DNA from 3 places in the Vibrio porteresiae DSM 19223 genome. Region 2 is predicted to be linked to each of the others. Evidence: predicted binding sites of a transcription regulator. Region 2 holds the regulator's gene; each other region holds the start of a gene.
What was found. Region 2 encodes PurR, which represses purine synthesis genes. Its sites were predicted from a motif close to TNANGNAAACGTTTNCNTNA; they were not measured.
Positions count from the first base shown of each region.

Region 1: a site for PurR is predicted at 5,954-5,973, ahead of metK (methionine adenosyltransferase). Genes of this name have one in related genera too.
Region 3: a site for PurR is predicted at 6,957-6,976, ahead of glpX (class II fructose-bisphosphatase). Genes of this name have one in related genera too.

Region 1 is NZ_AP024895.1:464,332-472,686, forward strand. It holds gene OCV11_RS02195 (PilT/PilU family type 4a pilus ATPase) at 1-197, shown strand, start outside; gene ruvX (Holliday junction resolvase RuvX) at 245-667, opposite strand; gene OCV11_RS02205 (YqgE/AlgH family protein) at 743-1,306, opposite strand; gene gshB (glutathione synthase) at 1,347-2,303, opposite strand; gene rsmE (16S rRNA (uracil(1498)-N(3))-methyltransferase) at 2,317-3,048, opposite strand; gene OCV11_RS02220 (endonuclease) at 3,137-3,841, opposite strand; gene OCV11_RS02225 (SprT family zinc-dependent metalloprotease) at 3,927-4,427, opposite strand; gene metK (methionine adenosyltransferase) at 4,583-5,737, opposite strand; gene tkt (transketolase) at 6,058-8,055, shown strand; gene OCV11_RS02240 (LysR family transcriptional regulator) at 8,147-8,355, opposite strand, start outside.
Region 2 is NZ_AP024895.1:1,398,943-1,407,297, forward strand. It holds gene topA (type I DNA topoisomerase) at 1-377, shown strand, start outside; gene glgC (glucose-1-phosphate adenylyltransferase) at 942-2,159, shown strand; gene glgA (glycogen synthase GlgA) at 2,161-3,615, shown strand; gene OCV11_RS06490 (alpha/beta fold hydrolase) at 3,834-4,637, shown strand; gene OCV11_RS06495 (TfoX/Sxy family DNA transformation protein) at 5,184-5,771, opposite strand; cyclic di-GMP riboswitch class I at 5,885-5,986, opposite strand; gene purR (HTH-type transcriptional repressor PurR) at 6,144-7,145, opposite strand; gene torR (two-component system response regulator TorR) at 7,845-8,355, shown strand, end outside.
Region 3 is NZ_AP024895.1:3,370,300-3,378,654, forward strand. It holds gene OCV11_RS15425 (malic enzyme-like NAD(P)-binding protein) at 1-919, shown strand, start outside; gene metJ (met regulon transcriptional regulator MetJ) at 1,088-1,405, opposite strand; gene OCV11_RS15435 (O-succinylhomoserine (thiol)-lyase) at 1,629-2,795, shown strand; gene OCV11_RS15440 (bifunctional aspartate kinase/homoserine dehydrogenase II) at 2,795-5,206, shown strand; gene metF (methylenetetrahydrofolate reductase) at 5,496-6,389, shown strand; gene zapB (cell division protein ZapB) at 6,469-6,711, opposite strand; gene glpX (class II fructose-bisphosphatase) at 7,031-8,038, shown strand; gene pfkA (6-phosphofructokinase) at 8,096-8,355, opposite strand, start outside.

The DNA.
Region 1 (8,355 bases), 930 kb from region 2:
TGGCGCGTTCACGTGAATCTGGCATGCAAACCTTTGATCAAGCTTTGTATCAATTGGTAGTAGATAACAAGATTACGCAAGAAGATGCCATGCACTGCGCCGATTCAGCTAACGACTTACGATTAATGTTCAAAACTCAAGGTAGCGGGAGCAGCAGTTCAGGCTCTCTAGATCATGTCACTATCGATATGGATTAGTCTCGTTCAGAAAAAGAAAAGGTGCCACTGGCACCTTTTTCATCGCTTTAATTCCACTGGTTTTCAAACCAGCTTTCTAAGATCACTACAGCAGACTGACAATCAATACTGCCTTTGTTGAGTGCTTTATAGCCGCCAAAGGAGAACAATTCTGCTCGTGCTTCTGCGGTAGAAAGGCGCTCATCATGCAGTTCGACTGGCAAACCGAAACGGCCATGTAGGCGCTGCGCAAACTTTTTGGCGCGCGCAGTAATTTCATCTAGTGCTTTGCCATGCAAATCGGTCGGCAGTCCGACAACCAACAAATTAGGTTGCCACTCTTTAATCTGCTTTTCGATATCGTCCCAATTCGGAACGCCATCATTGGCTTTAAACGCTTTAAGAGGTGAGGCTGTTCCAGTCACCTCTTGCCCAATTGCACTACCGATACTTTTGGTACCGAAGTCGAAGGCCATAATCGTACGCGACATAGTTTTGATCTTTTGCTACGGAGTGGATGGTGGTACTCAATCAGCAATGAAATCACACCATTGCTGAATTGAGAACTAAGCGTGACCAGCCTGGCTTGATAAATTAATCGGATTTATCCCCAAGCTGTTGATCGCTTTTTGCCATTTTTCGTGAATTGGCGTATTAAAAATTAATTCAGCATCCGCTTCAATGGTTAGCCAAGAATTTTCTGCCAACTCCGCTTCTAACTGGCCTGGTTCCCATCCTGAGTAACCTAATGCGACCAAATAACCGGTCGGTTCGGCTTCTGTTCCCAAGACAGTCAGAATGTCTTTTGACGTCGTGACGGCAATCTCATCACTCATTCGAATGCTCGATTCATAGTGATCGCGTGGACGATGCAGAATAAATCCCCGATCTTCAGATACCGGTCCCCCATTGAGCACTGGCTTTTTGAGGCTGTCAGTATGAGATTGAGGATAAGCAGGTTCGATTTCGACCTGCTTAAGCATTCCACCGATCGTGACATCAATCGGTGCATTAATCATCAGCCCCATGGCGCCTTCTTCGTTGTGCTCGCAAATATAGATCACACTGTGTTGGAAGTAGGGATCTTGCATACTTGGCATAGCGACAAGAAAATGATTGGTTAAATTCATCATAATCTATCCTTACTTGCGTTATGAAGCTGATGACGCGTTAGCGGTTGATCGCTTTTACGCGTCGCTCAACGGCATCCATCAATTTACCCATGATGGAGATATCAAACTCTTTTTCAATCTCACGGACGCAGGTTGGGCTGGTCACGTTGATTTCGGTCAGTTTGTCACCGATAACATCAAGTCCAACAAAAATCAGTCCTTTCTCTTTTAAGGTTGGAGCAACTGCTTGAGCAATTTTAAGATCAGTTTCACTTAATGGGCGAGGTTCGCCACGACCGCCCGCTGCAAGGTTACCGCGTGTTTCACCTTTTGGTGGAATACGAGCCAAGCAGTAAGGCATAGGTTCACCGTCAACCACCAAAATACGTTTATCACCATTGCTGATATCAGGAACGAAACTTTGTGCCATACAGTAAGTGGTGCCATGGTTAGTTAGCGTTTCGATAATAACAGAAACGTTTGGATCACCTTCTTTTACGCGGAAAATCGAAGAACCGCCCATCCCATCTAATGGTTTTAGAATGATGTCACCGTGTTTAGCGCGAAACTCTTTAATCGTTTCCGCTTTACGAGTCACGATGGTATTTGGCGTTAATTCTGGGAACCATGCTGTAAACAGTTTTTCGTTACAGTCGCGTAAGCTTTGCGGCTTGTTGACGATAAGAGTTCCTTCGACTTCCGCTCTTTCCAAAATGTAAGTGGCATAAATGTATTCAGTATCGAAAGGAGGATCTTTACGCATCAACACTGCATCGAGTTCAGACAGACGAATCGTTTGTGCTGAAGTGAACTCATACCAACCGTTAGGATCTTCTTTCACTTTTACGATCTTCGTGTCTGCCAAAGCAACGCCTTGATCTAAGTGTAGATCAGCCATTTCAATATAATGAATCTCATATCCGCGACGCTGTGCTTCTAACATCATGGCAAAACTGGTGTCTTTCTTAATATTGATGGATGAAATAGGATCCATCACGATTCCGAGCTTAAGCATTCTTCTTTCTCCGTTAGCCTAAATCGCCAAAGCGAACTTGTAAGGCTGTGATAGCGGTTAAGGCTGCGGTTTCAGTGCGCAGAACTCGGGGCCCTAACAAGGTTTCTTCAAAGTGATACTGACGGGTCATATCGATCTCTTCTGAGGATAAGCCACCCTCAGGACCGATCAACAAGCGCACTTTCGTTACCGGTTTAGGTAACGTATTAATGGAGTAGCGGGCTCTTGGATGCAGGTTGAGCTTGAGCGCATCGCTTGGTTCGGCACACCACTCCTCAAGTGACATCACGGGGCGAATTTCTGGAACGCGGTTACGTCCGGATTGTTCACAAGCGCCGATCGCGATTTTTTGCCACTGTTGTAATTTTTTCTCGAAACGTTTCTCATCCAGTTTTACGCCACAGCGTTCTGAAATGAGGGGGGTAATCACATTGACACCCAGCTCAACGGATTTTTGGATGGTAAATTCCATCTTGTCTCCGCGCGAGATAACTTGACCTAGATGAAGATCAAGAGGTGACTCGCAGCCACTTTCCACACGTTCAGTGATATTCACCAAAACCTGCTTTTTGTTCACTTCAGTGATGATGGCTGGAAATTCAGCGCCACTGCCATCAAACAATAACACTTCTTGATCGGCCTGCATTCGCAGTACTCGACCAACGTGTCCACTTGCTTCATCACTGAGTGCGATGATGCCAAGTTGTTCAATGGTTTCCGGGTGATAAATACGGGGAATGCGCATGGATTAGTTCCTGATATTCAGAGTCGATTTGCTAGCGTCTAACATGGATGCTTTAGGACAAAAAAACAAGGGCAATCATGCCTGTTCACTACTGTTTTTGGCACTGGTGAGTGACAAACGTATTATGGTTGCCTTGAATGGCCGCAATTTTCTGGTCGCGTTCACATTCCCACGTGCTCGCAGGGTAGGTTTTATCCCACGCGTTCATGAGCTGAATTTGTGCACTGGAAAGTCGTAAATTATAGCGCTGGCTCATATACAAATAGGTACGAGCGATCGGGCCGCGCGCACTCTCGGGTGGCATGGCTTTGCGGTCTTTAAAGTTGACTTGCATGGTGCATTGGCCATAAGTGACACCATCGATGCCTCGCCATTGACTGAAGTTAAAGTTGGAACGGTCGCCATTCACTTCTCCGATAGCAGGAGTGAGGTTATGCAGATCGGCTTCAATTTGACGAAATACCGTATCATTACGTTCGCAGTTTTTTCTTCCCCCTTGTTGCCAACATTGGCGCTGGTGGCCAAATTGCCATGCGGGCATCACATGTTCCCACTCAATTCGATTGGCGCGTACCTTTTGTTTTCGGACTTGATACCCACACGAAGCAAGTTCAGGAATGCCTTTTTTACCTTGCCAATCAATTTGGCAACCACAATAGAACGTCACTGGATGTTGTTGATAAAGCTTGGTGGCCGCCGTTTTGGCTTGGGAAAAGGTTTTAGGTGCATCAGCTCGCGCTGCTAAGGGAAGGGCAAAGAGCGAGGTAAGCAATAAAATGGATCTGTATTTCATGACAAGACTGAAAAAAGTATGATTTTTATCAGTCTAACATTCCAATAGGGGAAAGCTAGAGAAGCGCCAAGTTATAACGTTATGATTAGGTTAATTGTTTTCCGGTAAATCGAATCTCTTGATGACAAGATTGGCAACGATACACCGCTTGTCCTCGAGTAATCCGATTATGACGACGAATCGATATTTGATGTTTTTGGCACGCACATTGGTACTCGAAGGTTTTTCCTTGAACAGAAGCAATTGAAAATCGGTGCGTCGTCTCAGGTGTTACCTGGAACACTTTGCTCATAACGGCTTGCCACTCAGGGCCATGGGGTTTGACGCGACCAAATACTTGATAAGTGACTAAATGTGCCACTTCATGAGGGATGACTTGATCAAGAAATGCATGAGTATTTTCGTTAAAAAGCACCGGATTAAGCCGAACTTCATTTAAGTGCATGTACGCTTTCCCAGCCGTTTTCCCTCGTAATTTGTAGTTGAGCGTAGGCACTGGAAGATCTTTAGCAAAGTAGCTATTGGCTAAATCAATGCAGAGTTGAATCGTGATGTGTGCTTGTTCGGTTAATTGTGGACTGACCATGCTTACTCTCTTATGCGTTCGGCTTCATCTTACTGCAGCTCCGCAGAAAGTAAAATTGGCTTGCGACCTTTAGATCAGGATTCAATGACGGGATTGTCGATATAAAAAAGCCCCAGCAATGCTAGGGCTTCTTCTCATTGAAATCTAAAATAAGCTTATTTTAGACCAGCGAATTCACGTAGAAGTGCTGCTTTATCAGTCGCTTCCCAAGGGAACTCTTCACGACCGAAGTGACCGTACGCTGCCGTCTTTTTGTAGATTGGGCGAAGTAGGTTCAACATTTCTTGTAGACCGTATGGACGTAGGTCGAAGAACTCACGTACTGCTTTCACGATGATGTCGGTTGATACTTTTTCAGTACCAAACGTTTCAATCATGATAGACGTTGGATCAGCAACACCGATTGCGTAAGAAAGTTGGATTTCACAACGATCTGCAAGACCAGCTGCTACGATGTTTTTCGCAACGTAACGGGCTGCGTATGCTGCACTACGGTCAACTTTTGATGGATCTTTACCAGAGAATGCACCGCCACCGTGACGAGCTGCACCGCCGTAAGTATCCACGATGATTTTACGACCAGTTAGACCACAGTCACCCATTGGGCCACCGATAACGAAACGACCGGTTGGGTTGATGAAGTACTTGGTATCTTTAGCAAGCCATTCTGAAGGAAGAATCGGTTTGATGATCTCTTCCATTACGCCTTCACGTAGATCAGCAGTTGATACTGTGTCTGAGTGTTGAGTTGATAGCACTACTGCATCAATACCAACGATTTTGCCATCGTCGTATTTAAAGGTAACTTGTGATTTAGCATCTGGACGCAACCAAGGAAGAGTGCCGTTTTTACGAACTTCTGCTTGGCGTTGCATTAGACGGTGTGCGTAAGTAATTGGTGCAGGCATCAGTACGCTGGTTTCGTTAGTCGCGTAACCGAACATGATACCTTGGTCGCCAGCGCCCTGCTCTTTAGGGTCAGCTTTATCAACACCTTGGTTGATGTCTGGAGACTGTTTACCGATAGTGTTTAGAACTGCGCAAGTGTTCGCATCAAAGCCCATATCTGAGCCAGTGTAACCAATCTCGCGAACAGTTTGACGAGTTAGTTCTTCGATATCGACCCACGCAGAAGTAGTTACTTCACCACCGACCATAACCATGCCGGTTTTTACGTAAGTTTCGCAAGCAACACGTGCTTTTGGATCTTGTTCCAGAATCGCATCGAGGACCGCATCAGAGATTTGGTCGGCAATTTTATCTGGATGGCCTTCTGAAACGGATTCAGAAGTGAACAGGTGCTTAGCCATGATAACTCCAATCTTTCTATCAAATAGAGTAGCTGTCAGGACTTCGCTACTCTGCACTATCGATTAATATGTAGGCGTTTCTACATCTAGACGTCTATTCTAGGATGCAACAATCAAATTACAAGTTCTTTTTCATATTAGTCATAACTAATCGTTTACTTAGAAGTCGAAATGTCTTCTCTAATCGCAGCAAAAATTAGAGTGCGCTTGGCAAAATCACGGTAACGTTGCCGTAAAAGGTTTGCAGTGATAGGAGGGCTTTGCGACAATACCGACCACCTTGTTATGGATAATTTTTTTCTGCTTTTTTAGGAGCTGACATGTCTTCTCGCAAACATCTGGCGAACGCAATTCGTGCACTAAGTATGGATGGTGTTCAACAAGCTAATTCTGGTCACCCAGGTGCCCCGATGGGTATGGCTGATATCGCTGAAGTGCTTTGGCGTAGCCACTTGAATCACAACCCGAAAAACCCTCAATGGGCTGATCGCGACCGTTTTGTTCTTTCCAACGGCCACGGCTCTATGCTGATTTATTCTCTACTGCACCTTTCTGGTTACGATCTCGCTATTGATGATCTGAAAAATTTCCGTCAGCTTCACTCAAAAACTCCTGGCCACCCAGAGTACGGTTACGCACCTGGTGTAGAAACGACTACTGGTCCGCTAGGTCAAGGTATCACTAATGCTGTAGGTATGGCGTTAGCAGAAAAAGCATTAGCAGCTCAATTTAACAAACCAGAACATGACATCGTTGACCACTTCACTTACGTGTTTATGGGCGACGGTTGTATGATGGAAGGCATTTCTCACGAAGCGTGTTCACTTGCTGGTACTTTGGGACTTGGCAAACTGATCGCATTTTGGGATGACAACGGTATCTCTATCGACGGTGACGTTGAAGGTTGGTTCTCTGACGACACTCCAAAACGTTTTGAAGCGTACGGTTGGCATGTTATCCCTGCTGTTGATGGTCACGATGCTGACGCAATCAATGCAGCCATTGAAGCAGCAAAAGCAGAAACCTCACGTCCAACGCTTATCTGTTGCAAAACCATCATCGGTTTTGGTTCACCAAACAAAGCGGGTTCTCACGACTGTCACGGTGCTCCACTAGGCGCAGATGAAATCAAAGCAGCGCGTGATTTCCTAGGTTGGAACTACGGCCCATTTGAAATTCCTGCTGATATTTACACTCAATGGGATGCGAAAGAAGCGGGCTCTGCCAAAGAAGCGATTTGGGACCAAAAATTTGCGGCTTATGAAGCGGCTTACCCAGAACTAGCAGCAGAATTTAAACGCCGTGTAGCGGGTGAACTTCCAGCTAATTGGGAAGAAGTTTCTAATGCTGTCATCGCTGACCTGCAAGCTAATCCTGCTAATATCGCATCTCGTAAAGCATCACAAAATGCACTAGAAGCGTTTGGTAAAGTGCTTCCTGAATTTATGGGCGGCTCAGCTGACCTTGCACCATCCAACCTTACCATGTGGTCTGGTTCTAAATCAGTGACTGCTGAAGATGCGTCAGGCAACTACATCCACTACGGTGTGCGTGAGTTCGGTATGACTGCGATCATCAATGGTATCGCTCTTCATGGTGGTTTTGTTCCTTACGGTGCCACCTTCCTAATGTTCATGGAATACGCTCGTAACGCAATGCGCATGGCTGCTTTGATGAAAATTCAAAACATCCAAGTGTACACTCACGACTCTATTGGTCTGGGTGAAGATGGCCCAACTCACCAACCGGTTGAGCAAATCGCTTCACTACGCATGACTCCAAACATGAGCACATGGCGTCCATGTGACCAAGTGGAATCTGCAATGGCTTGGAAACTGGCTATCGAACGTAAAGATGCACCATCTGCACTGATCTTCTCTCGCCAAAACCTAGCGCAACAACCACGTACTGCTGAGCAAGTGGCTGACATCGCAAAAGGTGGTTACATTCTGAAAGACAGTGCAGGTAAACCTGAACTGATCCTAATCGCAACCGGTTCTGAAGTTGAGCTTGCGGTTAACGCAGCAGCTGAACTAGAAAAAGAAGGCAAAGCGGTACGCGTTGTATCAATGCCATCAACTGATGCATTCGACAAACAAGACGCAGCTTACCGTGAAGCGGTTCTTCCAGCAGATGTGACTGCACGTGTGGCTATTGAAGCTGGCATTGCTGATTTCTGGTACAAATACGTTGGCTTGAATGGTCGCATCGTTGGTATGACGACTTTCGGTGAATCTGCGCCTGCAGGTGAGCTATTCAAACAATTCGGTTTCACGACTGAAAACGTTGTTGCTAAAGCAAAAGAGCTGCTTGCTTAAGCTTTATGATAGCGTTTAATTGAAAGGGCCTTCGGGCCCTTTTGTTTTTCTGAAGTAGAAAATGGTTTTGTTAAAGAGTGAAAGTAATAGCTTAGGCCCATGTTTCTGGGCGTGTTTTTTTCATCGCATCAATGAACATTCTTAGTCGCAGTGGCAAACGTCCTAGAGGGTAAAAATAGTTAATTTGTACTGGGTCTGAATACCATCCAGATAGACAGTTAATAAGGCTGCCTGGATGTGAGTGAACAAAGCCATTGGCGAATGCGGTAGGAAGTAAACCAATACCTCGTCCTTTTTGGA
Region 2 (8,355 bases):
ACGGTGAAGTTGCGCCGCCAAAAGAAGATCCAGTGCATTTCCCTGAATTGCCTTGTGCGCAATCTGATGCGTATTTTGTATTGCGCGATGGTGCGTCAGGTCTGTTCTTTGCAGCAAGCAACTTCCCTAAATCGCGTGAGACTCGCGCACCGTTAGTCGAAGAGCTAGCACGCTTTAAGGATCGTTTGCCAGAAAAGTACCAATACCTAGCGGATGCACCAAGCCATGATCCAGATGGAGACGCTGCAGTCGTTCGTTTTAGCCGTAAATCGAAAGAGCATTACGTGCGTACCGAGCACGATGGTAAGCCAAGTGGTTGGACTGCGTTGTACATCGACGGTAAATGGGATATCACAGATAAGCGTAAGAAAAAATAGCGTTTTTCTGCTCAATAAATAAAAGGCAGCCAATTGGCTGCCTTTTATTTTGCTGGTGACCTCTCAAATTTGAATGGCATTCGTTAAACTTTTGTTAAATCAATGCGATTTTGTTCTCATTATTCAATATGTTGACTATGTTTTCTATAGTGCCGCAGTGTCGGTACGCTTAGTTTATGCACGAGTAAGTGTCAAAGATAGTGACTAATATTCAGATGCTTAGCTGAGTAATCGCTTATTAGAGTGTGATCATTGCGTGACCTTAGAGGATGTAATGAATGGAGTAAAAGCTCTAACATGTTAAGAGAAAGATATGATGGCCTACCAGCTTAACGCATCTACTCGTTTGGGGTGTGACAGGGGAAGCGCTGTTGGGTCTCGGTTTAAAGCTACTGATGATATTGCGGATGAACGCGCAGCATTGCTTGTCGGCGTTCTCATGGCTTTGAGCGACATGTCTTCATACTTTGATGCATTTGAAATCGGTGTCAATTCCTTAGGTGCCTTGTGTCGGGTCTTTTGGGGAGCTCGGGCACTGTAAGTATAAATAACGGAGAATAATGAATGGCTGGTGTACTGGGAATGATTTTGGCGGGAGGTGAAGGGACTCGCTTGATGCCTTTAACTGCCTCTCGTAGTAAACCTGCTGTCCCATTTGGGGGCAGTTATCGTTTAATTGATTTTGCGCTTAATAACTTTGTTAATGCGGATTTGATGCGCATTTACGTGTTAACACAGTTCAAGTCGCAATCTCTGTTCATGCACATGAAAAAAGGGTGGAACGTAGCGGGCATCACCGACCGCTATATCGACCCAATTCCAGCGCAAATGCGCGATGGTAAACGTTGGTATGAAGGTACCGCCGATGCCATCTACCAAAATATTCGTTTTATTGAAGTGGCAGCGCCCGACGAAGTGTGCATCTTTGGCTCTGACCATATCTATAAAATGGATATTCGCCAGATGCTGGATTTTCACCGTCGCAAAGAAGCACAACTTACGGTATCTGCTTTGCGCATGCCTATTGAAAAAGCATCACAATTTGGCGTTATTGAAGTGGATGATAAAGGGCAAATGATTGGCTTTGAAGAAAAACCGGCTCAACCTAAATGTGTTCCTGGCGAGCCTGATTGGGCTCTTGTTTCCATGGGTAACTACATTTTTGATGCCGCTTCCCTTTATCGTGAACTACGAGAAGATGCAGAAAATAAACACTCTAGTCACGATTTTGGTAAAGACGTCATTCCGAAAATGTACCCACAGGGTGGGGTGTATGTGTATGACTTCTCAAGCAATGTGATTAAAGGTGAGCGCAAAGAAACTTACTGGCGCGATGTAGGTACGATTGAGTCCTACTGGGAAGCTCATATGGATTTACTGGGTAAAGATCCGGCTTTCTCTTTGTATAACCGTAGCTGGCCAATGCATACGTATTACCCACCACTTCCACCTGCTACCTTCATCGATGTGGATGATCAGAAGGTGAAAATCACCGATAGTTTGGTCTCTGGGGGGAGTTATATCCAAGGTTCAAATATTTATAAATCCGTTTTAGGTTATCGCAGCAACATTGGTGCTGGTTCTTGTATCAGTGAATCTGTTATCTTAGGTGATGTGAAAATTGGTGCAGGGTGCACGATTAAACGAACCATCATCGATAAAGATGTGGAGATCGCCCCTGGAACTGTTATCGGTGAAAATATCGAGTTGGATAGACAACGTTTTCATGTTTCACCGACTGGTATAGTTGTGATTGCGAAAGGAACAAAAGTTGGATTCTAAAATGGAGCACATGAATGTGTGGTTCGCCGTTTCAGAAGCCCAAGGGTTGGTCAAAAGCGGTGGCCTTGCAGATGTTGCAAAGGCTCTGCCTAAAGCGCTCCAGGAATTAGGTCATCAGGTAGCCATCGTGCTACCTGCTTACCGCAAGATTCCCGATAAAAACGCCTTACCCGTGGTATTGGAAACGGACCTAACACATTGGCCGCACACTCATTATTTAGTTAGAAAAACCGAACTGGATGGTGTCTTAGTTTATCTCATTGATTGTGATGCGTATTTTGATCGTCCAGAATTGTATGCAGAGCAGAACCAAGCCTATGCCGATAACGGAGAGCGCTTTAGTTTCTTCTCGGCTGCGTGTTTGGATGTCTTACCTAAACTCAATATCCGCCCAGACATCATTCATACCAACGATTGGCACACTGGGTTAATTCCTTTCCTTCTAAAAACACGCTATCGCTACGATGGCTTTTTTGAAGGGGTGAAAAGCGTTCTAACCGTGCACAATGCGATTTTCAAAGGGATTTTCTCTTACCACGAGTTGGAGATCATTCCTGAGTTGAATCTATCAGGTATGGAGTTTCTGCGTTACGGTGTAGACCACGTTAGTATGCTGCGCGCTGGGATTGCCTATGCCGATAAAATTAACGCGGTTAGCCCCAATTACGCTTGTGAACTGCTGACACCACTGGGATCGCATGGGTTAGTGGACGATTTTGTCCGCCGTGCGCGCGATTTACACGGCATCATCAATGGTTGTGATTACAGTGAATGGGATCCTAAAAACGATCACTACTTACCTGTAACCTACAGCAGTGAAGCCAACTCGTTACGTAAGGGGAAAGCTGCCAGTAAGCAAGCACTACAGCAAGACGTGGGGCTGCCAGTCAGATCTCTCCCTATGTTTGGGATGGTGTGTCGTTTAACTCACCAAAAAGGTTTCCATTATCTGCTACCTATCATTGAGCTATTTTTGCGTAATGATGTGCAGCTCGTGATTGTCGGAACAGGCGAACCTGAAGTGGCAACACGCCTGAAATCATTAATGGCGGCGTACCCTGACAAATTTGCTTTTATCGAAGCATACGACAACAAACTGGCTCACTGGGTTGAGGCTGGGGCTGATTTCTTCTTGATGCCATCAGAATTTGAAGCGTGTGGTTTAAACCAAATCTACAGCATGGCGTATGGCACTTTACCTATTGTACGTGAAGTGGGCGGTTTAAAAGATACCGTGATGGACTATGATAAGTATCCGCAAGAAGCCACTGGTTTTGGTTTCCTCGAGCCTTCTGCTCAAGTGCTGTTGATCACCATGCAGCGTGCGCTGCTGTTCTATCTACAGAATCCAGACGAGTTTCTGGCGGTGCAGCAAAGAGCAATGGAACAGGACTTTAGTTGGCGTGATTCAGCTCTGGAATACATTAAAATGTACCGCTTAGCCGTATTTGCTTAACGCGATTGTCTTGGTTGAACTAGCACTACGGCTGTGAAAGGCGACACAAAGGATTCTCTGTGTCGCCTTTTTTATGAGTACTTTAATCGAATTCATGCACCATCTCACGGCGATGACAAAACAGGCCGCAACGTGCACCCAAAGCGAATGTATCACTATTTGGTATCACTGAGGTTTATGGTAGTCTAGCGCGGTTTTAATAACAGACTGAGCTCTGCATGGTATCTAACCTCCTTTATCATAAGATCTATTCTCATCCTACGAGTTCACAGTGGGTGGTTTTTGTGCATGGCGCTGGTGGCAGCTCATCTTTGTGGTTTAAACAGATTAAGGCCTATAAACGCCATTTTAATTTGCTGCTCATTGACCTACGTGGCCATGGACAATCGAGCCAATGGGTGCGTGAGTGGATGACACACCCTTATACCTTTGACGCCATAGCGCAAGATGTGCTCAATGTTTTGCGTCATTGTGAGATAGCCAAAGCACACTTTGTTGCCATGTCTTTGGGGACCATCATTGTGCGCAAAATCTCTGAACTTGCTCCAGACCAAGTTCAATCCATGGTGCTAGGAGGCGCGGTCATTCGTTTTGACTTTCGTTCGCAACTCTTGGTGAGTATAGGGCGCTGGTCAAAGCATATCATCCCTTACATGTGGCTCTATCGTCTGTTTGCCTACATTGTGATGCCAAGTCGTGCACAGCGTGAATCTCGCCTATTGTTTATCCGGGAAGCAAAAAAACTGTGTCAAAAAGAGTTTAAGCGTTGGTATCGTCTCACTGCTGAGGTGAATCCGTTTATGCGCTATTTTCGTGAGAAAGATGAGGCTATCCCAACGCTATACTTAATGGGGGATAGAGATTATCTGTTTTTATCGCAGGTACGTGAATTGGTCACTGTTCATCGACAAAGCGAGCTGATTGAACTGAGCGATTGTGGGCATGTGTGCAATATCGAACAAGCAGAACGTTTTAATCATCACTCGATTCATTTTATTCGTCGCTTTTCGCCTCGATCGTAATAAGTTGTGGCGAGCTGGGCTGGGCACTATGATTTATGAAAGGTGCGATGAATGTTGCAGGGTAGTCTTTATCAATAAGTCAACATCTTACTGCAGCGTTGGCTTATATAAGCGTACGCCGTACCTTTCTTTTCTCATACACGATACTGCTTGCAGTAGCAGAATGTGTGATGAGCTTGAATCAGGCTAGCTCATCACACATGAGAATCAAAACTACATAACTAAGAACTATATCACTACCTTTATTACTGTCTCTCCATTTTCAAAAAGATGACTAACATATTGAGGTTGAAATGGTCAGTGTGTGCCAACACTTGATTCCGCCTTCTTTACGGAGAGTTGGGCACTCAGTACAGTTTTTACTATGTCTCGGACTTTGGGGCACAGTTAGTGTAACGTGATTTATCACTAAGGCTACAAGCAATGTGGTTGGGGACTGATGGCGTCCCCTAAATGGACGAAATAATTCCCATTTATTCAGGGATTTTACATAAAAAAAAGCACCCACCTAGGTGAGTGCCTTCGTTACTCTTACTTGCCAATCTTTTACAAGCGCTGCATCAGTTCATCACGACGATTTTGCGGAATAACTGACCAGTGTTTCCCTTCAATAGCGCCCTCAAGAGCCCACAGAAGTTCAATGCTTACATCACTTGAATGAGTCTGTTGAATCGCTTTATACGCTTCTACAGAGCCTTTCTCGTGCAGCTCTTCAACCGACTCGATACCTGCTTTACGTAACATACGTTCTGTTGCCAGACGTAAGTTAGGCAGATCTTTAAGACGGTTAGGTTTTGCTTGAGCTTGAGTTTCACGCTCTTGCTTAGCAACAACCAAAGCATCTTTCGCTTCTTTCAAGATTTTTTCTGGGGCATCCCAGAAATTTTCAGGAAGAGCGAAGTATTTAGTAACCACTGGGAAGCCACGTTTTTTATAAACGTAAGGTTCTAAGCCTTGCTGCTTGTATTTCTCGGAACAATTGTCATCTGCACGAATGTGAAGTTTGTCGTTAACCACCAATGCAAACATTGTGTCATCAACGAAAATTCCAAATCCGCCAAACATTGAACGAGATTTTACGCGTCCTAAGTTTTCAAACAGACGCATTGAGTCTTTTAATATTGGTTTATCCATGCCTTTAGTCTCGGTGTATTAACAATACGCCACCAAAATCAGGTCCGAGAATGTAGCAAAAGAATGCAAAGATTGTGTCAGTAAGAAGTTAACGTCTTAAATGCATTTTTGCCATCGGTAACCCCGCTACCTACCCAGAGCCGGAAAATACCATCTAAGGGTTTAGGCCGGAGGCTTTGCGTCCCACCTTTTCAGATGGTTTGCCCTGTACGTGACATTTCGTTCACTAGAGTAATCTTAAACTTGAACATAAATCACAAAATATTTTGCCTAATGTGATATTCGTCCAAAAAATCGCTGTATCTTTAATAAGCGACATTTTCATCAATAAGATTTTATATCAAAAGTGAGAAAACATGTAACATTAAGATTTTAAAGTTTTTTTACAGTATTTCGTGCGACGAGCTCAGGATGCATCTCAAAAACGCGACGATCATGGGCTTTGTTTTTGATCCGTTCCAATAGGATCTCAAAGGCGTTCTTACCAACACGACGTTTGGGTTGGTGAATCGTCGTTAGCGGTGGTGAAAAGTACTCAGAAAGCTCGATGTTATCGTAACCTACGACAGAAATATCATCGGGTACTTTCACGCCTTTTTGCTGTAAACGGCTCATTAAACCCAACGCCATCGTGTCGTTAAAACAGAACACTGCGGTCGGTTTGTGATCCATCGCAATAATTTTGTCTGCTGCAAGTACCGCAGTGTCACATTCGAAGTTGCCTTCTAGAATCCAATCTTCGTTCACTGGAAGATTAGCTTCGGCCATCGCACGGCGAAAACCAATGATGCGTTCCTTACAAGCCATTTTAGAAAAATGACCGCTCAAACAAGCAATGTCTTTGTGTCCGTTATCGATAAGATGTTTCGTTGCGATGTAACCGCCTTCTTCAGAGTTATCCATAATGGTGTCGGCTTGCGAATCTTCAAGACCCCAATCCATGATCACTTTTGGAATGTCAGAATGGCCTTCAAGCATTTCCATTAGCTCAGGAGTCATATCTGAGCACATCACCAAAATGCCATCGACACGCTTTTCAGCAAGCATGCGTACATAGTCGCGTTGTTTTTCATAAATGCCGCCGGTATTACACAAAATCAGTGTATAGCCTTGGCGGTAACAGTAGCTCTCAACCCCATCAATGACTTCAGAGAAAAATTGGTTGGTTGATTGAGTCACCAACATACCAATAGTCCGTGTGGTGTTGCATTTTAGGCTGCGAGCAACCGCGCTCGGTGCGTAGTTTAGCTCTTTTACCGCTGCCAACACTTTCGCTTGTGTTGCTTCGGCTACAAAACGTGTTTTGTTAATCACGTGTGATACAGTGGTGGTTGACACGCCTGCAATGCGCGCAACATCTTTTATAGTCGCCATTGGTTTTTCCCATCGATATCTGCTGACTAGGACAAAGATTTACAGTGATTGACCACTTCAACAGGTGTTGATTCGATATGTAAGTGAAGCTTAAAAGTAGTAAAAACACAAAAACCGCTTCAAAACAGCGGTTTAAGTAAAATTTCTATAGATTATCGTTTGCGTCAAAGATTTTAGACTGGTATTGAACCACTCGCAATGAAAAATTCATCTTTGTTTGATATCAATCGCTTTACTATTTTGTTACCAAGCTGGTGCAAGCTTCGACCTAAGATCAAGTGCAAAATGAGCTGTAAAGTGACTCATTCATCTTGAAATGCGAGTGAATGCATAGCGGTATTTCAGTCGGCTTTTTATTGTCTTCTTAACTGTCCACAACAAACCATCATCGCCTTTAAGTTATTTGTTGATATTAATAAAAACCATTAAATTTATAACCAAATGCACTAATAGATATGAATATTATTTTCATTTGTCGCCCGTAAATGAGTAACAATGTGACAAAAAAGAAGACAAATTTTTACATATTTGAGAAATGAAAATAAAGTGCTTTTATTTCGATTGTTCAAACAAAGCAAAATGTTATCTAAGCTTGTTTTGAATCAATAAAGCATCAGGTTTTAAGTTCGTACTCTAGAATTGTTACCGTCTATGAATAGAATGAATAGGGATTAAATTTAGCGGAATAAAGTGACGTCTATGAGTTATCACTTATTAGTCGTAGAGAGCGACAGAGACACCCGTGTCACATTGGTCGATTATTTCAAACGAGAGGGATACCAGATTTCTGTTGCCGATACGGGGGCAGAGATGCGTGAGGTATTACGCCAACACGCTATCGATTTGGTTCTGATGGAAACTAACCTTCAATTTGATGACAGCCTGATGCTGACCCGTGAATTGCGTAGCCATTCAGATGTCGGGATTATTCTCATTAATGGTCGTGAAGACAGTATCGACCGAATTATTGGTCTAGAAATGGGCGCAGACGATTATATCGCGCGACCTTTTGAGTTAAGAGAAATATTAGCGAGAGTGAAGAATTTAACCTGGCGAGTTTCCAATTCGAGAACAGGTACTCTAGAAAATATTTCCGGTAGTCAGCTTATTCATTTTGGTGAATGGGCGTTTGATATTCAGCGTCGTGCGCTAAGTCAAAATGGCGAACCGATAAAATTAACCAAAGCAGAATATGAGTTGCTCGTAGCAT
Region 3 (8,355 bases), 1.7 Mb from region 2:
AGTAAAACACAATACTGTCGACGAATTCGTTAACACTGTAGCGGCAATCGCAGATACTTTCGGCGGTATCAACCTAGAAGACATCAAAGCACCTGAGTGTTTTGAAATCGAACGTCGCCTTATTGAACTTTGCGACATCCCAGTATTCCACGATGACCAACACGGTACTGCTATCGTAACTGCAGCCGGCATGCTAAACGCTATCGAACTGCAAGGTAAGAAAATTGAAGAGTGTACTATCGTCTGCCTAGGCGCTGGTGCAGCAGCATGTGCATGTATGGAACTGCTGATTCAATGTGGCGCGCAACGTGAAAACATCTATATGTTGGACCGTAATGGCGTGATCAGCACTCAACGTGACGATCTGAACGTTTACAAACAACGCTTTGCCAACAACACAGACAAACGCACTCTAACCGATGCGATTGAAGGTGCTGATCTATTCCTAGGTGTATCAGGTCCTAACCTGATGACTGAAGAGCAAATCAAACTGATGGCTGATAAGCCTGTCGTCTTTGCGTGTTCAAACCCAGATCCAGAGATCACTCCAGAGCTAGCACACAGTGCTCGTCAAGATTTGATCATGGGTACAGGCCGCAGTGACTACCCTAACCAAGTTAACAACGTATTGTGCTTCCCATTCATCTTCCGCGGTGCTTTAGACGTACGCGCTAAAGAGATCAACATCGAGATGAAACTGGCTGCAGTAGAAGCGATCCGCTCTATTGCTAAAGAAGCAGTACCTGAAGAAGTGTTGAAAGCAGCAGGTGTTGAAGAACTGAGCTTTGGCCCACACTACATCATTCCAAAACCAATGGACCCACGCCTACTACCTCGCGTAGCAAAAGCAGTGGCTCAAGCGGCTGTGGATTCAGGTGTAGCGCGCATTGCACTACCTGATGGTTACATGGATAACTAATTCTGTTATTCATCACCGCAATTAGGTGAAATATAAAAAGCCCCTGACCTCAATGGCAGGGGCTTTTTGTTTGGATCTCGTTCATGCTGAAACGGTGCGATGTAACCCAACTAGCGGTGTGAATGTGCAACCACCGCTTAACCAACGGCATTAAGTTTGCCGTGAGGATTAGTCGTCGTAAGCTTCAAACTCGATGCCCATCGCGGTCATCAGCTCTTTCGCTTCAACAGGAATATCATCTGGGCGGTCTTTACGTAGGTCTTCATCCGTTGGCAGAGGTTGACCTGTGTACGCGTGTAAAAAGGCCTCACACAGCAACTCACTGTTGGTTGCATGTCGTAAGTTATTAATTTGGCGACGAGTACGTTCATCAGTCAGTACTTTAAGTACTTTAAGAGGAATAGAAACTGTAATCTTTTTTACTAACTCACTCTTCTTGCCATGCTCTGCATAAGGGCTGATATATTCGCCGTTCCAGTCTGCCATTGCGCACCTTCGTTAAAATTATTTCGGTAAGGAATATCAAAGACCCCAATTTTAGCGGGATTTACTGCCATAAGCAAAGACATATAGACGTCTAGAAGTGTTGACGTCTTCTTTTTTGATAAGTAAAGTGTGATGTTATGCATCACTCATCAGTCCCAGAGACATTTTGTCGGGGCTACAATGGATGCCCAAAATTCAGAGTCACACAGGAAAGGAAACACTTATGACCACGCGCAAACCAGCGACCATTGCGGTTCGTACCGGTATTGAATCAGACACTCAATATCATGCTGTTGTTCCACCCATTTACCTCTCAACCAACTATGGTTTTCCTGCGTTTGGTGAAGTGCCAAAATATGACTACACCCGCTCTGGTAACCCTAACCGTAACTTGCTTGAACAAGCGCTGTCTGATCTAGAGTGTGGCGTTGGTGCAACCATTACAAACTGCGGTACATCCGCTCTGAACCTTTGGGTCTCTGCACTAATTGGTCCACAAGACCTTATTATTGCTCCTCATGACTGCTACGGTGGTACGTATCGCCTCTTCAACACTCGCTCACAAAAAGGCGATTTCAAAGTGTTGTTTGTCGATCAATCTAACGAAGCTGAGTTTGCTAAAGCACTTGCACAAAAACCAAAATTAATTTTGCTAGAAACTCCATCTAACCCATTAGTCCGCGTAGTTGATATTGCTAAGGTATGTGAACAAGCCCATGCTATTGGTGCTCTAGTTGCCGTTGATAACACATTCCTGACTCCTGTTTATCAAAAACCTCTGACTCTTGGTGCTGATTTTGTTATCCACTCAACCACCAAATACATCAATGGTCACTCAGATGTCATCGGTGGCGTAGTCATCAGTAAAGAGAAAGAACACGCTGAAAAAATTGCATGGTGGGGCAACTGTATTGGTGCGACCGGTACACCATTTGATAGCTACATGACTCTGCGTGGTCTGCGCACTCTTCCTGCACGTATGCGTCAACACGAAGAGAGCTCAAAACAGATTCTTGCTTACCTTCTAACTCAAGAATTGGTCAAAGTTGTCTACCACCCTAGCCTACCAAACCACCCAGGTCACGATATTGCGAAGAAACAGCAGTCGGGCTTTGGTTCTATGCTAAGTTTTGAGCTAAATGGCAGCTACGAACAACTTAAAGTCTTCGTGAGCTCACTACAACTGTTCTCGCTTGCCGAATCTTTAGGTGGTGTAGAAAGCCTTATCTGTCACCCTGCGACCATGACTCACCGCGCTATGGGTGAAAAAGCACTGGCTGAAGCGGGTGTTTCTCAACTGTTACTGCGCGTTTCAGTGGGTTTGGAAGATGCGGAAGACTTGATCGCCGATTTAGACCAAGCCTTTAGCAAAGCTAAGGAGATTCGTTAATGACTACACAACGCCAGTTGCATAAATTTGGTGGTAGTAGCCTGGCGAACGCTGAGTGTTATCAGCGCGTTGCTCATATATTGAAGGAATATTCCAAGGACAACGACTTAGTCGTTGTCTCTGCGGCAGGGAAAACCACAAACCGTCTGATTACCTTTGTTGATGCATTGAGTAAAGACGGCCGTGTGGCTCACGAAACATTACAGTCACTGCGTCAGTATCAAGCTGACCTTATCACCGGACTCTTAGAAGGTGAACAAGCGGATACTCTGCTCACTCAGCTTGCAGCAGAAATTAGCGATCTGGGAGAAATCGCTGCCCCTATTAGCGTCGCTCAACGAGCTGCTATTCTAGGACATGGTGAAGTGTGGTCGTCTCGCCTTCTTGCTGCCCTATTGAATCAGCATCGCATGCCTGCGATGGCGATTGATGCGCGAACTTTCCTACGCGCAGAATCAGGAACGCAACCAGAAGTCGATCGCGCAGCATCATACCCATTGTTGCAAACGGTATTGACTCAGCACGCTCAACAGCGTCTCATCATTACCGGCTTCATGGCGCAAAATAACGCGGGCGATACTGTGTTGCTCGGACGTAATGGTTCTGACTATTCAGCAACCATTATCGGTGCCCTGTCGGATGTGGCGAAAGTGACTATCTGGAGTGACGTTGCTGGGGTCTACAGCGCTGACCCACGAATCGTCTCCGATGCCTGCTTATTACCACTGCTTCGTCTCGATGAAGCCAATGAATTGGCTCGCCTTGCAGCTCCTGTGTTACACAGTCGTACATTGCAACCGGTCGCCCAGAGCACTACCGAACTGCACTTACGCTGTAGCTATCAACCAGAAGCTGGCTCAACTCGCATTGAACGTATCTTAGCTTCTGGGCGTGGGGCCAAAATCATCACCTCGCTTGATGATGTGATGCTAATTGAGCTGACTTTTTCGCAAAATCATCCATTTGATCGCATCAAAAATGAAGTGTTAGAACGTCTCAAACGCGTTCAATTGGAACCATTAGCTTTCGAAGCGCAAGCGGATCAATTCCTGTTGCGTCTGGCTTACACAAGTGAAATCGTTACTGGTGCTTTAGCTTATCTGCAAGATAGCGCTATTGAAGCTGAACTGAGACTCAAAGAGGGTTATTGCCTAGTTGCGGCGGTCGGCGCTGGGGCATCGATTAACGCCAACCATTGCTTTGGTTTCTATCAACAAATCAAAGGTGAACCCGTTGAGTTCATCTCAGAAACCGATTCAGGGTTAAGTTTGGTAGCTGTTCTACGTCAAACCGATCTCAACTCACTCGTGATAGGTCTTCATACCCAATTATTCCAAGCTCATAAGCGCATTGCTTTAGCACTTTGCGGTAAGGGCAACATTGGCTCTAGCTGGTTAAAACTGTTTGCCAAAGAGAAAGAAGAGCTAGAAAAACGCCGCGGAATGGCCTTTGAGTTAGTCGCGGTAGTGGACAGTCAAACCTATCTGTTTAATGAGCAGGGTCTTGATGCCAATACCGTACTCAAAAATTACGCCAATGAAGCTGTCGCCAATAATGGTAACGAATGGGTAAAACGTCTCAGCAATCTCGAAGATTACGATGATGTGATTATCCTTGATGTCACCGCTAGCGAAACTTTAGCACTGCAATATCTAGAGTTTGCTGAACTGGGGATGCACCTCATCTCGGCAAACAAGGTGGCAGGTTCTGCACCAAGTGAGTACTACAATCAGGTGCAAGAAGCCTTCTCGAAAATCAGTCGCCACTGGCTGTACAACGCCACGGTAGGCGCAGGCTTGCCAATTAACCACACAGTGCGTGATTTGCGTGAAAGTGGTGATGAGATCGTGGCTCTATCGGGGATTTTCTCCGGCACACTTTCTTGGCTATTCCAGCAATACGATGGCACGGTTCCGTTTAGTGAACTGGTTGACCTAGCGTGGCAACAAGGACTTACTGAACCTGACCCTCGCAATGATCTGGATGGCTCGGATGTCATGCGTAAATTGGTGATTTTGGCTCGTGAATCTGGACTCGATATTGAACCAGAAAGCGTGAAAGTTGAATCATTGGTTCCTGAAGAGTTAGCAGATCTCTCTTTGGATGACTTCCTCGATCAAAGTGACCTACTCAATAAACGTTTAGCTGAACGTCTCGCAAAAGCGCAACGCGAAGGCAAAGTACTGCGTTATGTGGCAAGACTAGAAAAAAATGGCAAAGCAACTGTAGGTGTAGAGGCGCTTGAGAAAGAGCATCCATTGGCTAACTTGCTTCCATGTGACAACATCTTCGCCATCGAGAGTAAATGGTACAAGGATAACCCATTAGTGATCCGCGGCCCTGGTGCTGGACGAGAAGTCACAGCGGGTGCGATTCAATCGGATCTAAACCGCCTGTCTAGTTTCCTCTAATCTCCTTCAAGCCTGCGTCTAACCATGCAGGCTTTTCTTTCTGCCCATTTTATCCTTTATCAATCCCCTTAACTCTGTGACCTCTGATATCTCATCACTTGCCAAGTACTGCTACATTATTTAAGGTTATTGTGACTATTTTTCATCTACCACATGAAAAACATTCATGTTTAGGCTGTTGACTTTAACAGCAATTCACCACATTATTTGGACATATAGACGTCTAAACGGCGAAACAAATTAACGAGAATAGCTTCGTATTGTGGCGACAGGTCACAGGGAGAAAATTATGGGATACACGCATGCCAGCCACATCGATGCTCTGAATCAAAACATTGCAGAGCTATCGGATAACATCAATGTTTCATTTGAGTTTTTTCCGCCAAGTAACGAAAAGATGGAAGAAACATTGTGGAACTCTGTGCATCGTTTAAAAACATTACGTCCCCAATTTGTTTCCGTTACCTATGGTGCGAACTCCGGTGAGCGTGACCGTACCCACTCGATCATTAAAGAGATCAAAGATCAAACGGGTCTCGTTGCCGCGCCACACTTAACCTGTATCGATGCAACTCGTGATGAGCTAATTCAAATCGCCGATGACTATTGGAACAACGACATTCGCAATATCGTTGCGCTGCGCGGTGATATTCCAGCAGGCGGTGGTCGCCCTGATATGTACGCATCTGATTTAGTGGAACTGCTTAAATCTCGCCATGACTTTGATATTTCAGTTGCAGCATTTCCTGAAGTCCACCCAGAAGCGAAAAGTGCTCAGGCGGATCTTTTAAATCTACGTCGCAAAGTCGATGCTGGCGCTAACCGCGCAATTACTCAGTTTTTCTTTGATGTAGAAAGTTACTTACGTTTTCGTGACCGCTGCTTATCAGCAGGCATTGATGTCGAAATCGTACCGGGAATTTTGCCAGTTTCGAACTTTAAACAAGCGTCGCGTTTTGCAGCGCAAAACAACGTCAAAGTCCCAAGCTGGATGGCAAAACAATTTGAAGGTTTGGATGATGATCCAACCACTCGCCAACTTGTTGGAGCTAGCCAAGCAATCGATATGGTCCGCATTCTTTGTCGTGAAGGCGTGAAAGATTTCCACTTCTACACGCTTAACCGTGCTGAAATGACTTATGCGCTATGTCATACCTTAGGTGTGCGCCCTAGCGTGGCCTAATTGATTGGTTGCAGAGTTGATCAATAAAAAAGCGCCAAACTTTGGCGCTTTTTTCGATCTCAATGCAGTGCGGTAGAACTTACTCTACGTCTTCCATTTTACCTAGCAGGCTACGGATGCGTTCTTGCCATGCATCGTGCTCTTTCTGCACTTGCTCTGCTTTTTGTTGCATCGCTTCGCAATTGGCTTTTAGTTCAGTGGTTTCTTGTTCAAGCTTCTGTTTATCATCTTTTAGCTCTTCCACTTCCATTTGTAGCAGTGCGATAGTGTCTACCGCAGTTTGAATTTTTGCTTCCAGTTGCTCTAGTACTTCAAAAGACATGTTGCTTACCCTTTCGTATTCGGATGGCGTGACACCGTCTGTCACCAAATTTCTCCCATTCTACTCAGCCAAACGCAGATAGACACTCTCTATATTCGAGATTTTGCATTATTCGGTTAAAAAAAAGGCGCAAATTGACACTAAGTTAACTTAGTCTGTCGCGAGTTGGTTTTTCATGGCGGTTTTTCAACCATAACAAGGATTTCCAACTCACATTTGATCGAGTGCAAAACTCTGATCGTCCAAACAGCAAACGTTTCCCTATTAATATGTTAGAATTCGCCGATAAATTGTCCGTAAATTTTGGTTTGGAGTAGACATGAAACGCGAATTGGCGATGGCTTTTTCTCGAGTCACCGAAGGTGCCGCTTTGGCAGGATATAAATGGCTTGGTCGTGGAGACAAGAACGCAGCAGATGGCGCTGCAGTGGAAGTAATGCGCACCTTGCTCAACAAAACTGAAATTGCGGGTGAGATTGTCATCGGCGAAGGTGAAATCGATGAAGCACCAATGCTTTACATCGGCGAACAAGTGGGTTGTGGCGGTGATGCTGTCGATATCGCAGTGGATCCTATCGAAGGCACTCGTATGACAGCGATGGGGCAATCGAACGCTCTTGCTGTTCTTGCTGCGGGCGAAAAAGGCAGTTTCTTAAAAGCGCCTGACATGTACATGGAAAAATTGGTAGTCGGTCCTGAAGCGAAAGGTTGTATTGATCTAAACAAACCATTGGTGGAAAACCTGAACAATGTGGCCACCGCTCTTGGTAAACCACTTTCCGAATTGGTTGTGATTACTCTCGCTAAACCTCGTCACGATAAAGTGATCGCTGAGATGCAACAGATGGGTGTACGAGTTTTTGCAGTGCCTGACGGTGACGTAGCCGCATCAATCCTAACGTGCATGCCAGACAGTGAAGTCGATATGATGTACTGCATCGGTGGAGCACCTGAAGGTGTGGTATCTGCAGCGGTGATTCGCGCACTCGATGGTGATATGCAAGGTCGCTTGCTACCTCGTCACCAAGTGAAAGGCGAAACAGAAGACAACCGCATCTGGGGCGCAAAAGAGCTAAAACGTTGTGCTGAAATGGGCGTAGAAGCGAATAAGGTTCTCCCACTGGAAGAGATGGTTCGCACTGACAACGTTATCTTCGCAGCGACTGGCATCACCAAAGGCGATCTCCTCGATGGGATTACCCGCAAAGGTAACATTGCAACCACAGAGACATTATTAATTCGTGGTCGTTGCCGTACCATTCGCCGTATCAAGTCGATTCACTATTTAGAACGTAAAGACCCTGACGTACGTGAAATCATTCTCTAGTAGACATAAAAAAGACCGCGAAATTCGCGGTCTTTACTTTTGGATTCACAAAATGGATTAAAACAACTCTTCAGCCACTTTGTAGAGATCTTTACGTACTGGACGACGCATGTTTTCAATCGCATCGATGATGTCATGGTGAACAAGTTGTTCTTTCTGAATACCAACACAACGACCACCTTGACCTTCAAGAAGAAGGTGAACGGCGTAGTTACCCATGCGAGATGCTAGGATACGGTCGAATGCCGTTGGAACACCACCACGTTGGATGTGACCAAGAACGGTTGCGCGAGTTTCACGACCCGTTGCTGCTTCGA